2 regions of the Pseudomonas sp. HY13-MNA-CIBAN-0226 genome follow, and region 2 is predicted to be linked to the other one. Evidence: predicted binding sites of a transcription regulator. Region 2 holds the regulator's gene; the other holds the start of a gene.

Region 1 (7,869 bases), on a different contig from region 2:
CGCCGGTATGCCTGGACCGTTGTCGATGATCTCGATCTTGGTGACCAGGCGGTGACGCACGTGGCCGATGGTGAACTGGCGCATGGCCCGGGTGCGCAGGCTGATGCGGCCAAGGCGCAGCTCATTCTGGCTGCTGATGGCCTGCATCGCATTGCGCACGATGTTCAATACCGCCTGAATCATCTGCTCACGATCAATCAGGACATCGGGAATGCTTGGGTCATAGTCGCGCACCAGGTTGATGCAACCCTGGCTTTCGGCTTCCACCAGATGGCAGACCCGCTCGAGCACTTCGTGAATGTTGCACATGGCCAGCGATGGCAGCTTGTTCGAGCCGAGCATGCGATCCACCAGGTTTCGCAGGCGATCGGCTTCTTCGATGATCACGTTGGTGTAATCGCGAAGGCTTTCTTCGGGCAGTTCACGGGCCAGCAGTTGCGCTGCGCCACGAATCCCGCCCAGCGGGTTCTTGATCTCGTGCGCCAGGCCACGCACCAGCATCTTGCTGGTCTCCTGTTTCGACAGCTGTGCCTCTTCCTTGGTGATGCGCAACAGGCGATCGCGCGGGTGGACCTCGAGCAGCAGCAGGGTGTCGCCGTTGGAGAGGATCGGCGTCACTGCGTAGTCGACAGTCAGGGTCTGGCCGGTGAGGGCAGTAAGCATCGCTTCACGCTTGGTGAAAGGGTGAGCCTGTTCAACAGCCTGGCGCAGGGAATTCAGCGCTTCGGTGGATTCGGTGAACAATTCACTGATGAATTGCCCGTGACTGCGCTGCCCGCTGATTGCCAGGAGCATTTCTGCCGCCGGGTTCATGTACTCCAGGCGCAGCTGCGCGTCGAGCAGGATGGTGGCGGTAGTCAGGTTGTCGAGCAGCAAGCGGTGCAGTGCGTCGCTAATGGTCATCAGGACCTCTTTTGGAGCAGGGCGTGCGCAAGAAAAAAGCGTTTGTTACTGGAAAATGCAAAAACCAAACCAAGGCTCTGAAAAGAAGCGTCGATCGCCTGAAACAGGCGTTTGACGCTCTTTTGCGTGGCGTTTTGCCAGCTTCGACGGGTAGTTTCGAACCAAAATGGGATGAGAACTGGGTAGTGCGCCTCTAGGCGCACCAATATAGTGCGCAAGCAGGCTGAGGGTTAAAAGAACTTCAGGAAGGGATTTTTTTCCTCTTCGGGTTTGTCCTTGAGCGGGCACTCCGGGCGCTGGCCGAAGTCGGAAAGGGCGCAGGGTTTGACCTGGCGTTTCTGGGCAAGGGAAATTCGCAGCATGTGAAAGGGTTGATTGGCGGTGCGCTCTACTGTGCGGCCTTGCTGGTCGAGGATTTCAACGGACAGGTTGTGGCTGCCGCGGTCGACATTGGTCAGGGCAAAGACCGGGCTGAGGCCGGGTTCGGCGGTGGGTTTGCCGTCCAGCAGCAGGCGGTAGCGGTGACCCCGTTGCAGGCCGGGCTCGCTGGTCACACTGACGATCAGTTCACCGGCGCTGCTGCGCAGCGTGGCGTCAGGTTCGGGTACCAGCACCCTCAGCAGGTCGTAGCGATAAAGAGGGGGGGCTTCGGCTTGTGGTCTGGGGGTCGCCGGTTTGGCGCTGCCCGGATTGGCGGACATGCGATTACCCGGCGCCAGCGGTACGCGCTTGGCGTTGCCGGAGCCGGGCTGATCGGTGAAGACCCGATTGCCCTGGGCATCGACGTAGGTAAATATTTCGGCCGGCGCGGGCAGCGCAACCAGCAGCAGTCCGGCCAACAGCCACCCTTTCAAGGCTTGTGCACTCGCTGCACGGTGAAGGTCACGGTCGGGCTTTGCTGCACGACGTTGTCCCCGCTGATCACCTGTACCGCCAGGCTGTGGGTGCCACGATCGATGTTTACCAACTGCAGGACTGGCACGTTGCCAGGCTGGCCGTAGGGCTGTTCATCCAGCAGCAGCCGGAACAGATGCGGGCCCCGCAGGCGCGGCTTGATCAACACGTTCACGGTGAATGTGCCGTTGTTGGCGCGTAACGCTTCGCTGGTGGGCAGGTTGGTCAATTCCAGCACTTCGTATGCGCTACTCGGCTGTTCGTCAGTTACGGCGTCAACAGGCGGCGCAGCAGGTGCTTGTGATTCGACGCTGTTTAGCGGAGGTAGCTCGACCGGCTGCGCCACGACGCCATCGGGCGGTTGGTTGCTGTAGGCGGTGTTGCCGTTGGCGTCGGTGTACTTGTAGATCTGCGCTGCAGCGGGCAGGGCGATCAGCAGCAACAACAGTAAAAAAACACGACCCATAAAATCGACCAGAAGCGAAGGCGTTGGGGTGCAGCATAGGTCAGGGCTGGCGCTTGACCCAAGTCGTTAATATTTCGGTATGAAAAGCAGTAGCAAAGATCGCAGCCTTCGGCAGCTCCTACGCGCCTGTGGGCGCTGCCGAAGGCTGCGATCTTTTGATCTTGTACGCATAAAAAAAGCCTCCCGAAGGAGGCCTCTTTTTGTCACGCCGCGAGTGCTGGCGCTACCGGATCAGCAGCTGTAGTACAGCTCGTATTCCAGTGGGTGTACGAAGGTGCGGACCTTGATTTCTTCTTCGCTTTTCAGAGCGATGTAAGCGTCGATGAAGTCGTCGGAGAACACGCCGCCTTTGGTCAGGAACGCGCGACCTTTGTCCAGCTCTTCCAGGGCTTCTTTCAGGCTGCCGCAAACTTGTGGGATCTCTTTGGCCTCTTCAGGCGGCAGGTCGTACAGGTTTTTGTCAGCTGCGTCGCCAGGGTGGATCTTGTTCTGGATGCCGTCCAGGCCAGCCATCAACAGTGCAGCGAAGCCCAGGTACGGGTTGGCTGCTGGATCCGGGAAGCGGGCTTCGATACGGCGAGCGCGCGGGCTCGACACGTAAGGAATACGGATCGAAGCGGAACGGTTGCGAGCCGAGTAGGCCAGCATGACCGGTGCTTCGAAACCTGGGACCAGACGCTTGTAGGAGTTGGTCGACGGGTTGGTGAAGCCGTTCAGGGCCTTACCGTGCTTGATGATGCCGCCGATGAAGTACAGGGCGGTGTCGGACAGGCCGGCATAGCCTTCACCTGCGAAGGTGTTCTTGCCATCTTTGGCGATGGACAGGTGAACGTGCATACCCGAGCCGTTATCGCCGTACAGTGGCTTAGGCATGAAGGTCGCGGTGCGGCCGTAGGCGACAGCAACGTTGTGTACGCAGTACTTCAGGGTCTGAACTTCGTCAGCCTTGGCCACCAGGGTGTTGAACTTCACACCGATTTCGTTCTGGCCGGCAGTCGCCACTTCGTGGTGGTGAACTTCGATGGTCAGGCCCATTTCTTCCATGGCGTTGCACATGGAGGTACGGATTTCGTGGTCGTGGTCGAACGGTGGAACCGGGAAGTAGCCGCCTTTGATACCTGGACGGTGGCCATGGTTGCCGCCTTCGATGTCCTGGTCGGACATCCACGAACCTTGCTCGGAGTAAATCTTGAACATCGAGCCGGAGATGTCGGACTTGAACTTCACTTGGTCGAAGATGAAGAACTCTGGCTCCGGGCCAACGAATACGGTGTCGCCGATACCGGTCGACTTCAGGTATTCCTCGGCGCGGTGGGCGATGGCGCGCGGGTCGCGGTCATAGCCTTGCATGGTCGACGGGTCGATCACGTTGCAGACCAGGATCAGCGTTGGGTCTTCGGTGAACGGGTCGAGAACGGCCGTGCTGTCGTCTGGCAGCAGGATCATGTCGGAGGCTTCGATGCCTTTCCAGCCAGCGATGGAGGAACCGTCGAACATTTTGCCTTCTTCGAAGAAAGCTTCATCCAGCGCGTCGCGAGCCGGCATGGTCACGTGGTGCTGAGTGCCTTTGGTGTCTGTGAAGCGCAGATCAATCCACTTGACGTCATGATCTTTGATGAGTTGAACCGACTTCGACATAGTGTCCTCCGGGTGGCTTCGGGCTTTGGTAGTGGATGGCCCTTGGAATGTGGGTGATGCCGGCGCGAATACTCTGCCAAGGCAACCTGCCTCACAAGGGAGCAAATTGCATGCCAGTGCCCCAGCATGGGTTTTTCGCCCCAAATTCACGCTTATATAGATGTATGGCGTTCAGAAACGGCAAAACTCGCCCCGTTATGTGGCGCATAATCACACAAATGACCCGTTTTGGTGCGCGTCGAAGGTTCTGCATATTAACTGGTTAAACCTTGAGCAATTTCCGCTATAATCCGCGCCCCCCTTTTTCGGCTGGCCCAGCGCGCGCTGTTTTCATGAAACTAATCGTAAAAGTCTTCCCCGAGATCACCATCAAGAGCCGCCCGGTACGGATGCGTTTCATCCGCCAGTTGGCCAAGAACATCCGCACCGTGCTCCGCGACCTGGACCCGGCCGTGGTGGTGAACGGTGTGTGGGACAATCTCGAGCTGGAAACCCGCGTTAGCGAGCCCAAGGCCCTGAAGGAGATGACCGAGCGCCTGAGCTGCATGCCGGGCATTGCGCATTTCCTGCAGGTCGACGAGTACCCATTGGGTGACTTCGACGACATCGTTGCCAAGTGCAAGCTGCACTTCGGTGACGCCCTGGCCGGGAAGATTTTTTCGGTGCGCTGCAAGCGCGCCGGCAAGCATGAATTCAGTTCCATGGATGTCGAGAAATACGTCGGCAGCCAGCTGCGTCGTCAATGCGGCGCCGCCGGAATCTCGCTGAAAGAGCCGCAAATCGAAGTTCGTCTCGAAATTCGCGACAAACGGTTGTTCGTGATCCACAACCAGCACAACAGCATCGGCGGTTATCCGCTGGGTGCCCTGGAGCAGACGCTTGTGCTGATGTCCGGTGGCTTCGATTCAACGGTGGCCGCCTACCAGATCATGCGCCGCGGGCTGATGAGCCATTTCTGCTTCTTCAACCTGGGCGGGCGGGCCCATGAATTGGGGGTGATGGAGGTCGCGCACTTCATCTGGAAGAAGTACGGCAGCTCCCAACGCGTGTTATTTGTCAGTGTGCCGTTCGAGGAAGTACTGGGAGAAATTCTCGGGAAAGTCGATAACAGTCATATGGGCGTAGTTTTGAAGCGTATGATGTTGCGCGCTGCTTCCCGTATTGCCGATCGGCTGGAGATCGAGGCGCTGGTCACCGGTGAAGCGATTTCCCAGGTGTCGAGCCAGACGCTGCCGAACCTGTCCGTGATCGACTGCGTGACTGACAAGCTGGTCTTGCGACCGCTGATCGCCAGCCACAAGCAGGACATCATCGATCTGGCCAACGAAATCGGCACGGCCGATTTCGCCAAGCACATGCCGGAATATTGCGGGGTCATCTCGGTGAACCCCAAGACCCACGCCAAGCGTCCGCGCGTGGAGCACGAAGAGAAAGAATTCGACATGGCGGTTCTCGAGCGTGCGCTTGAGAACGCCAAGCTGGTACCGATCGATCGCGTGATCGACGAATTGGGCCAGGACTTGCAAATCGAAGAAGTCGGCGAAGCACTGGCAGGTCAGATCGTCATCGACATCCGTCATCCGGATGCCGCTGAAGACGAGCCGCTGGACCTCGCGGGCATTGAGGTACAAACGATGCCGTTTTATGCATTGAACGCTCGTTTCAAGGAACTGGACCCTACTCGCCAGTACCTGCTGTATTGCGACAAAGGCGTGATGAGTCGCCTGCATGCCCACCATTTGCTCAGTGAGGGGCATGCCAATGTGCGCGTTTATCGACCGAGCTAAGAGCCCGGGGCTGTTTGCCTGTGGCCTGCGTCACCGGCCCCCCGACTCTGCCGTCAAGCTGTAACGGCAAGGCCTGACTCTACTGTTAATCGCTGCCAAGACTTGTCAGCACACCGAATCCTCTGATCGAGATACACAAGTGATCGAAAATCTACGCAACATCGCCATCATTGCTCACGTTGACCATGGTAAAACCACCTTGGTAGACAAACTCTTGCGTCAATCCGGCACCCTGGAGCGCAACGAGCTCAACGACGAGCGCGTGATGGACTCCAACGACCAGGAGAAAGAGCGCGGTATTACCATTCTGGCGAAAAACACCGCCATCAACTGGAACGGCTACCACATCAACATCGTGGACACCCCGGGCCACGCCGACTTCGGCGGCGAAGTTGAACGCGTAATGTCGATGGTTGACTCCGTTCTGCTGCTGGTTGACGCTCAAGACGGCCCTATGCCGCAAACCCGTTTCGTGACCAAGAAGGCTTTCGAAGCCGGCCTGCGTCCGATCGTGGTCATCAACAAGGTTGACCGTCCAGGCGCACGTCCGGACTGGGTTCTGGACCAGATCTTCGACCTGTTCGACAACCTCGGTGCCACCGAAGAACAGCTGGACTTCAAAGTCGTCTACGCCTCGGCCCTGAACGGCATTGCCGGTCTGGATCACACCGACATGGCTGAAGACATGACTCCGCTGTACCAGTCGATCGTCGACAACGTACCAGCACCGCAAGTTGACCGTGACGGCCCGTTCCAGATGCAAATCTCGGCACTGGACTACAACAGCTTCCTGGGCATTATCGGCGTTGGCCGTATCGCTCGTGGTCGCGTCAAGCCGAACACCCAGGTTGTTGCGATCGACGCTGACGGCAAGCGCCGTAACGGCCGTATCCTGAAACTGATGGGTCACCACGGTCTGCACCGCGTTGACGTTGAAGAAGCAGCTGCCGGCGACATCGTCTGCATCAGCGGCTTCGAGTCGCTGTTCATCTCCGACACCCTGTGCGACCCACAGAACGTTGAAGCGATGAAGCCGCTGACCGTTGATGAACCAACCGTTTCGATGACCTTCCAGGTTAACGACTCGCCGTTCTGCGGCCGTGAAGGCAAGTTCGTCACCAGCCGTAACATCAAAGAACGTCTGGACAAGGAACTGCTCTACAACGTTGCCCTGCGCGTTGAAGAAGGCGACACCGCCGACAAGTTCAAGGTCTCCGGCCGTGGTGAGCTGCACTTGTCCGTACTGATCGAAACCATGCGTCGCGAAGGCTTCGAAATGGGTGTTGGTCGTCCGGAAGTGATCATCCGCATGGTTGACGGCGTGAAGCACGAACCGTACGAAAACGTGACCATCGACCTGCCGGAAGAATCGCAAGGTTCGATCATGGAGCAGATCGGTATCCGTAAAGGCGACCTGACCAACATGGTTCCGGATGGCAAGGGCCGTGTGCGCCTTGAGTACAACATCCCGGCACGTGGCCTGATCGGTTTCCGTAACGAGTTCCTGACCCTGACCTCCGGTGCAGGCATCCTGACCTCGATCTTCGACCGTTACGACGTGATGAAGTCCGGCGACATGTCCGGCCGTCAAAACGGCGTGCTGGTTTCGGTTGCTACCGGTAAGGCTCTGACTTACTCGCTGGAAACCCTGCAAGCTCGCGGCAAACTGTTCCTGGGTCACGGTGAAGACGTGTACGAAGGTCAAATCGTCGGCATCAACAGCCGCGACAACGACCTGGGCGTCAACCCAACCAAAGGCAAGAAGCTCGACAACATGCGTGCTTCGGGTAAAGACGAAACCATCGCTCTGGTTCCGCCTATCCGTTTCACCCTGGAACAAGCTCTGGAATTCGTTCAAGAAGACGAATTGTGCGAAGTCACTCCTAAGTCCATCCGTCTTCGTAAGAAGATCCTGGGCGAAAGCGAGCGTACCCGCGCTGCCAAGAAGTCCGGTAACTAAGTCATTTAGTTAGCAGACAAAAAATGCCCCCGATCGCGAGATCGGGGGCGTTTTTGTTTTGTCTGGAGAAAAAATCAAAAGATCGCAGCCTCGTTTCACTCGACAGCTCCTACAGGCGTACACATAACCCTGTAGGAGCTGTCGAGTGAAACGAGGCTGCGATCTTTTCGGCGTTAGAATTTCTCGAGGGTGCGACGGCTGCTACTGGTCTCGCGCACCAC
Region 2 (7,869 bases):
GGAAGCTGGGTGTGCACACGCAATGGGAAAGCCACGTTCTCGAACACGTCGAGGTCGGTGAACAGCGCACCGCTCTGGAACAGCACGCCCATATGCTTGCGAGCGTCGAACAGATCGCTTCGAGACAGCTTCGGCAGGTTCTGGCCGTTAACCCAGACTTCGCCGGCAGTCGGCCGCAACTGTGCGCCCATCAGGCGCAACAGCGTGGTCTTGCCGCACCCTGAAGGCCCCATGATGCCGGTGACCTTGCCCCGTGGAATACGGATATCGACGTTATTGAAAATGCTGCGCGCACCGCGCTTGAAGGTCAGTCCCTTCAGCTCGACCGCGTAGGCGTTATCGGCACTCATCTAAACTCCTTGCGATGCAGCCTCACACTCGGACGCCTGTCTTTCTGGCGAAAGCACATTCACCGTGGGCAGGCCGAACTGGCGGCGAACTATATCACTGCAAGGGCTTGGCGCCCAAGGCTAAAGCCGGGCGATGTTCAGCTGCACGACAGGTCAAAAGACTCCCAGCGAGAGGATTACGTAACAGGGAATGACAAAGCACGACGAACTAGCGTGAGGGTTTCGATCATAACCGCTATAATCGCCGCCTTTTCATCAGGCTATACGATTTCCGACATGAGCCAATCCAGCGACCTAATTCAATCGGCACAACGCACCATCCGTCTCGAACTGGAAGCTGTACAAGGCTTGCTTCCACGCATCGACGCAGATTTCGTACGCGCGTGCGAGATGATTCTGGCAAGCAAGGGCCGCGTGGTCGTGGTCGGCATGGGAAAATCGGGGCATATCGGCACCAAGATCGCCGCCACCCTGGCCAGCACCGGGACCACGGCGTTTTTCGTCCACCCGGCCGAAGCCAGCCACGGCGACATGGGCATGATTACCCGGGACGACATCATCCTGGCCCTGTCCAACTCCGGCTCGACCACTGAAATCGTAACCCTGCTGCCGCTGATCAAGCGCCTGGGCATCCAGTTGATCAGCATGACTGGCAACCCTGACTCGACCCTGGCCAAGGCCGCCGAAGTCAATCTCGACGTGCAAGTCGAGCATGAAGCCTGCCCGCTGAACCTGGCGCCCACCTCTTCCACCACTGCGGCACTGGTCATGGGCGACGCACTGGCCGTCGCGCTGCTGGAAGCGCGTGGCTTCACGGCGGAAGATTTCGCTTTTTCCCACCCGGGTGGTGCACTTGGTCGTCGCCTGCTGCTCAAGGTCGAGAACGTCATGCATGCCGGCGACGCCCTGCCCCGGGTCCAGCGTGGCACCCTGCTCAAGGACGCGCTGATGGAAATGACTCGCAAGGGCCTGGGCATGACCGCGATACTGGAGGCCGACGGCAAACTCGCCGGGATCTTCACCGACGGTGACTTGCGCCGCACCCTGGACCGCGCCATCGACATTCATCACGCCACCATCGACCAGGTCATGACCCTTCACGGCAAGACCGCGCGGGCTGAGATGCTCGCCGCCGAAGCCTTGAAGATCATGGAAGACAACCGAATTAACGCTCTCGTAGTGGTGGACGATGAGGATCGCCCGATCGGCGCCTTCAACCTCTCCGACCTGCTGCGCGCAGGAGTCATGTAATGAGCAACGATCTGCTGCAACGTGGCAAGAATATCAAGCTGGCAATCTTTGATGTCGACGGAGTGCTCACTGATGGGCGCCTGTACTTTCTCGAAGACGGCAGTGAATTCAAGACTTTTAACACCCTCGACGGCCAAGGCATCAAGATGTTGATGGCAGCCGGCGTTCAGACCGCTATCATCAGCGGTCGCAAGACCCCGGTGGTTGAGCGTCGGGCGAAAAACCTCGGCATTCCCCATCTGTACCAGGGGCGCGAAGACAAACTGGTGGTGCTGGACGAACTTCTTGGCGAACTAGGCCTAAGCTATGAGCAAGTCGCCTACCTCGGCGACGACTTGCCTGACCTGCCGGTGATACGCCGCGTTGGCCTGGGCATGGCGGTGGCCAATGCGGCCAGCTTCGTGCGTGAACATGCCGACGGCATCACCCAGGCCCGCGGAGGCGAAGGTGCTGCCCGCGAGTTCTGCGAATTGATCCTGCGCGCCCAGGGCCGCCTCGATGCGGCAAACGCCGCGTACCTGTGAGCCAACTATGCTGAGCAAAAAGTTTCGCAACATACTGCTGTTCGGTTGCATCGCCGCGATTTTTGCTGCGGTCGGCTACTGGAACATCAGCCCTGAACGCTTTCTCGACAAGCCGACCGTGGCCGTCGATGAGACGGCGATCGACTATTACGCCCTGAACGCCCACAGCGTGCAGTTCCTGCCCGATGGCAAGCTGCAGTACGAGATGACGTCGGACAAGGTCGAACACCTTAAAGCCACTGAAGTGACGCTGCTGACCAACCCGGACCTGAACATGTTCCGCGGCACCGAGTTTCCCTGGCATGTACAGAGCGAACGCGGTGAAGTGAATCCGGATGGTACGGAAGTGGAACTGATCGACTCGGTGCGTATCACACGTTTCGACGAGAAAAACCGCAAGACGCTGATTACCACCACCCGTATGACCGTGTTCCCGAAGCAGCAATATGCGCAGACGGAGCAACCCGTTAGAATCGACGGCGCCGGTGGCGTGTCGACTGGCACGGGAATGAAAGCGTATTTGAAAGAAAGCAGGATACACCTGCTATCGAACGTAAGAGGACAGTATGAGGCTCGTTAAAACCCTCCCTATTTTGCTCAGCCTGGGCGCAGCACTGGGAAGCGTGAGCGCCTGGGCTCTGCCGAACGATCAAGAGCAGCCTATCCGCATTCAGGCCGACGACGCCCAACTGGACGACAAGAACGGCATCGCCACCTACAAAGGCGACGTCATCATCACCCAGGGCTCCATGAAGGTGACCGGTAACACCGTGACCATCACTCGCACCCCGGCAGGCGACATCGACGTGGTGACTTCCGTGGGCAACCTGGCTTACTTCGAGCAATTGCAGACCCAGGGCGACGCCAAGCCTGTCCAGGGCTATGGCGTCACGATCCAGTATCACGCCTCGCAGAACCGCGTCGTGCTGATCGATCGAGCCAAGGTCATCGACAAGGACAACAACGTCACCCAGGGCGAGAAAATCGTCTACGACACCGTGAAGAAGCTGGCAAGCGCCGGTCGCGCCACGGGCAACAAGGTGACCGAGTCGCGCCCGCGAATCGACATGGTTATCCAGCCTAAAAAGAAAACCGACGAGCAGAAGGCCCAGTAATGGCAACTCTGAAAGCTCAGCATCTGGCCAAGAGTTACAAGAGCCGCCAGGTCGTGCGTGACGTCAGCCTGTCCATCGACAGCGGTCAGATCGTCGGGCTTCTTGGCCCCAACGGCGCCGGCAAGACCACTTGCTTCTACATGATCGTCGGCCTGGTGCAGGCTGATCAGGGCCGCGTGCTGATCGACGACCTGGATGTCAGTCACCAGCCCATGCACGGCCGCGCCAAGGCAGGTATTGGCTATCTTCCGCAAGAAGCGTCGATCTTCCGCAAACTGTCGGTGGCCGATAACATCATGGCCATCCTCGAGACCCGCAAGGAACTCGACAAGGCCGGGCGCCGCAAGGAGCTGGAGAGCCTGCTGCAGGAATTCCACATCAGCCACATCCGCGACAACCTCGGCATGAGCCTGTCGGGCGGCGAGCGACGCCGTGTGGAAATTGCCCGGGCGCTGGCCACCAACCCGAAGTTCATCCTCCTCGATGAACCTTTCGCCGGCGTGGACCCGATCTCGGTTGGCGATATCAAGCAGATTATCCATCACCTGAAGGCCAAGGGCATTGGTGTACTCATCACCGACCACAACGTCCGCGAAACCCTGGATATCTGCGAAACAGCCTACATCGTCAACGATGGCCAGCTGATTGCCGAGGGCGACTCCGCGACCATCCTGGCCAACGACCTGGTCAAGGAAGTGTATCTGGGCCATGAGTTCCGCCTGTAAGCGCTGAGGTGCCTGCCCAGTCGCGCGAGCGCTGAGGTGCCTGCCCAGTCGCGCGAGCGCTTGTCACTTTGAAAAATCAATACTTTTTTATTGTTACAGCGCTCTAGGCAAACACTGCAAAATCGGGCATATAATTTGCTTACGTTTGGCGCTTCGGCGCCCTGTAGTGGATGGCGCATGCGCGCCGGCGAATAAGGTTTAAGCCCCTGCCATGAAACCATCGCTAGTCTTGAGAATGGGCCAGCAGCTGACGATGACACCTCAGCTGCAACAGGCCATCCGCCTGCTCCAATTGTCGACCCTGGACCTGCAGCAGGAAATCCAGGAGGCGCTGGAGTCCAACCCGATGCTCGAACGCCAGGAAGACGGCGACGACTTCGACAACGCCGATCCCTTGGCCGACAAAGCCGAGCAGCAGCCCAACGCCGATGTTTCGGAGCCCTCCTATCAGGAGACCGCGCCAACGGTCGACAACCTTGAGGAAGGCGACTGGAACGAGCGCATTCCCAACGAGCTGCCGGTCGATACTGCATGGGAAGACGTCTACCAGACCAGCGCCAGCAGCCTGCCCAGCAACGATGATGACGAGTGGGACTTCACCACCCGCACGTCGGCCGGTGAAAGCCTGCAAAGCCACCTGCTGTGGCAGCTCAACCTCGCCCCGATGTCCGACACTGACCGCCTGATCGCCGTCACCCTGATCGACTGCATCAACAATCAGGGCTACCTGGACGAAACCCTCGAGGAAATTCTCGAAGCCTTCGACCCGGAACTGGACATCGAGCTGGACGAAATCGAAGCCGTCCTGCACCGCATCCAGCAATTCGAACCGGCCGGTATCGCTGCCCGAAACCTCGGCGAATGCCTGTTGCTGCAATTGCGCCAGTTGCCCGCCAAGACCCTCTGGCTCGCAGAAGCCAAGCGCCTGGTCACGGACTACATCGACCTGCTGGGCAGCCGCGACTACAGCCAGCTGATGCGCCGCATGAAGCTCAAGGAAGATGAACTGCGCCAGGTGATCGAACTGGTGCAGAGCCTCAACCCGCGACCCGGCTCGCAGATCGAGTCCAGCGAGGCCGAATACGTGGTCCCGGACGTGATCGTGCGCAAGGACAACGAGCGCTGGCTGGTGGAACTCAACCAGGAGTCGGTGCCCAAATTGCGGGTCAACGCCCAGTACGCCGGGTTTGTGCGTCGCGCTGACACCAGCGCGGACAACACCTTCATGCGCAATCAGTTGCAGGAAGCCCGCTGGTTCATCAAGAGCCTGCAGAGCCGCAACGAAACCCTGATGAAAGTTGCCACCCAGATCGTCGAGCATCAACGGGGTTTTCTGGAGTACGGCGACGAAGCCATGAAGCCGCTGGTACTGCATGACATCGCCGAAGCCGTCGGCATGCACGAATCGACGATTTCCCGGGTGACCACGCAAAAATTCATGCATACCCCACGGGGTATTTATGAACTGAAATACTTTTTCTCAAGTCACGTCAGCACCTCGGAAGGCGGTGAATGCTCGTCCACGGCGATCCGCGCGATCATCAAAAAACTGGTTGCAGCGGAAAATCAGAAAAAGCCGTTGAGTGACAGCAAGATCGCTGGTTTACTGGAGGCACAAGGCATTCAGGTGGCTCGCCGCACCGTCGCCAAGTACCGCGAATCCCTTGGGATCGCGCCTTCGAGCGAACGCAAGCGGTTGATGTAAAGCCACGCCACAGCGTTCCAGTGGTAGACCATCGGGTCTACCGCTTTATGCACTGGCAACGAAGGAGAAGCTGTATGCAAGTCAACATCAGTGGACACCAACTGGAAGTGACCGAACCCCTGCGCACCTACATCGGCGAAAAACTCGCCCGATTGGAAAGGCATTTCGACAAGATAACCAACGTGCAAGTCACGATGACCGTCGAGAAGCTGCTGCAGAAAATCGAAGCCACGCTGCATATCCCCGGCGGAGAAGTGGTCGCCAATGCCGAGCATACGGACATGTATGCCGCCATCGACCTGCTGACCGACAAGCTGGATCGCCAACTCAAAAAGCATAAGGAAAAGACCCAGAGCCTCCTCCAGGGCGCAACCGGTCGTTAACACTCCCAACTCATGATCCGACTTGAAAGCATCCTGACCCCCGGCCGTTCCCTCGTGAACGTGCCGGGCGGCAGTAAAAAGAAAGCCCTCGAACAAATTGCCAACCTAATCCATCGCGAAGTGCCGGATATGGAGATGCAAGATGTCTTTGAGGCCCTGATCGCCCGTGAAAAACTCGGCTCGACCGGTTTTGGCAACGGCATCGCCATCCCCCACTGTCGCCTCAAGGGCTGTACCTCGCCGGTCAGCGCCCTGATGCACCTCGACGCCCCTATTGATTTCGACGCCATCGACGGTGCTCCGGTTGACCTGCTGTTCGTGTTGCTGGTCCCGGAAGCCGCCACCGATGCGCACCTGGAGCTTTTGCGCCAGATTGCCAGCATGCTTGATCGCAAGGAAGTGCGCGAAAAATTGCGCAGCGCCCCGAGCAATGAAGCCTTGTACCAGGTTGTCCTGGACGAGCAGAACGGTCATTAATCATGCGCTTGATCATTGTCAGCGGCCGCTCCGGCTCAGGTAAAAGTACCGCGCTCGATGTCCTTGAAGACAGCGGGTACTACTGCATCGACAACTTGCCCGCCGGGCTTTTGCCCGAGCTGGCCGAACGAGCACTGATCCACACCGAGCTCGCGCAACCGCTGGTGGCCGTGTCGATTGACGCGCGCAACCTGCCAAGCCACCTGTCCCGTTTTCCGGAATTGCTGGAGGAAGTGCGCAGCCGTCACATCAAGTGTGACGTGCTGTACCTGGACGCCGACGAAGAAACCCTGCTCAAGCGGTTTTCCGAAACCCGTCGCCGCCATCCGCTGAGCAATGCCAATCGCTCGCTCGCCGAGGCAATTCAGGACGAGTCCAATCTGCTGGGTCCGATTGCCGACCTGGCTGACCTCAAGGTCAACACCACCAACCTGAACCTGTACCAGTTGCGCGATACCATCAAGCTGCGGCTGTTGAACCAGCCTGAGCCTGGCACCGCGTTCCTGGTGGAGTCTTTCGGCTTCAAGCGGGGCATGCCTGTGGATGCCGACCTGGTGTTCGACGTGCGCTGCCTGCCCAACCCTTATTGGAAACCAGAGTTGCGCGAGCAATCCGGGCTCGATCAACCGGTAGCCGACTACCTGGCCGCGCAACCGGACGTCGAGGAAATGTTCCAGGACATCTCCACCTACCTGCTCAAATGGCTTCCACGCTTTGCTGCCAGCAACCGCGCGTATGTCACCATAGCCATTGGCTGCACCGGCGGGCATCACCGCTCCGTCTACCTGACCGAACGTCTGGGCCAGGTTCTGCAACAATCCCTGAAGAACGTCCAGGTCCGCCACCGCGACCTCAGCTAAAGGATTCACATCGCGATGCCTGCTCTGGAAATTGAAATCATCAACAAGCTGGGCCTGCATGCCCGCGCGTCGGCGAAATTTGTCGGGGTCGCAGGAAAGTTCAAGGATTGCACCATCAGGGTAGGACGAACGCCGGAAACCACGGTGGACGGCAAGAGCATCATGGCAATGATGATGCTGGCGGCTGGCAAGGGCACCAAGATCCATTTGAGTACCGAAGGCGAAGAGGCGGACGAAGCGCTGGATGCGCTGGTAGCGTTGATCAACAACTACTTCGACGAAGGCGAGTAAAGAACAAGGTCAAGATCAAAAGATCGCAGCCTGCGGCAGCGCCTGCAGGGGTACACGAACCCTGTGCGATCTTTTGATTTTCAAGCCAGCGCCGTATCCATCACCATCATCAAGCAAAACCCAATCAGCAACCCCAGGCTCGCCAGCTTGTCGTGACCGTGACGTCGCGACTCGGGGATCACTTCGTG

The links. Region 2 encodes sigma-54, which starts transcription at its own class of promoters, with help from an activator protein. Its sites were predicted from a motif close to ANTGGCATNNANNTTGCTNT; they were not measured.
Region 1: glnA (type I glutamate--ammonia ligase) is a predicted target of sigma-54. The motif match lies at 4,000-4,019, and genes of this name have one in related genera.

Annotation. Positions count from the first base shown of each region.
Region 1 is NZ_JBEOPS010000013.1:10,224-18,092, reverse strand. Features, by position in the region: gene glnL (nitrogen regulation protein NR(II)) at 1-903, opposite strand, end outside; gene AAEZ05_RS15535 (hypothetical protein) at 927-1,100, shown strand; gene AAEZ05_RS15530 (DUF4124 domain-containing protein) at 1,134-1,757, opposite strand; gene AAEZ05_RS15525 (DUF4124 domain-containing protein) at 1,754-2,263, opposite strand; gene glnA (type I glutamate--ammonia ligase) at 2,495-3,901, opposite strand; gene thiI (tRNA uracil 4-sulfurtransferase ThiI) at 4,234-5,688, shown strand; gene typA (translational GTPase TypA) at 5,828-7,648, shown strand; gene AAEZ05_RS15505 (YkgJ family cysteine cluster protein) at 7,822-7,869, opposite strand, start outside.
Region 2 is NZ_JBEOPS010000006.1:92,407-100,275, forward strand. Features, by position in the region: gene AAEZ05_RS08420 (ATP-binding cassette domain-containing protein) at 1-350, opposite strand, end outside; gene AAEZ05_RS08425 (KpsF/GutQ family sugar-phosphate isomerase) at 627-1,601, shown strand; gene AAEZ05_RS08430 (KdsC family phosphatase) at 1,601-2,125, shown strand; gene lptC (LPS export ABC transporter periplasmic protein LptC) at 2,133-2,705, shown strand; gene lptA (lipopolysaccharide transport periplasmic protein LptA) at 2,692-3,240, shown strand; gene lptB (LPS export ABC transporter ATP-binding protein) at 3,240-3,965, shown strand; gene AAEZ05_RS08450 (RNA polymerase factor sigma-54) at 4,177-5,670, shown strand; gene hpf (ribosome hibernation-promoting factor, HPF/YfiA family) at 5,745-6,053, shown strand; gene ptsN (PTS IIA-like nitrogen regulatory protein PtsN) at 6,066-6,530, shown strand; gene rapZ (RNase adapter RapZ) at 6,533-7,390, shown strand; gene AAEZ05_RS08470 (HPr family phosphocarrier protein) at 7,406-7,681, shown strand; gene AAEZ05_RS08475 (ZIP family metal transporter) at 7,762-7,869, opposite strand, start outside.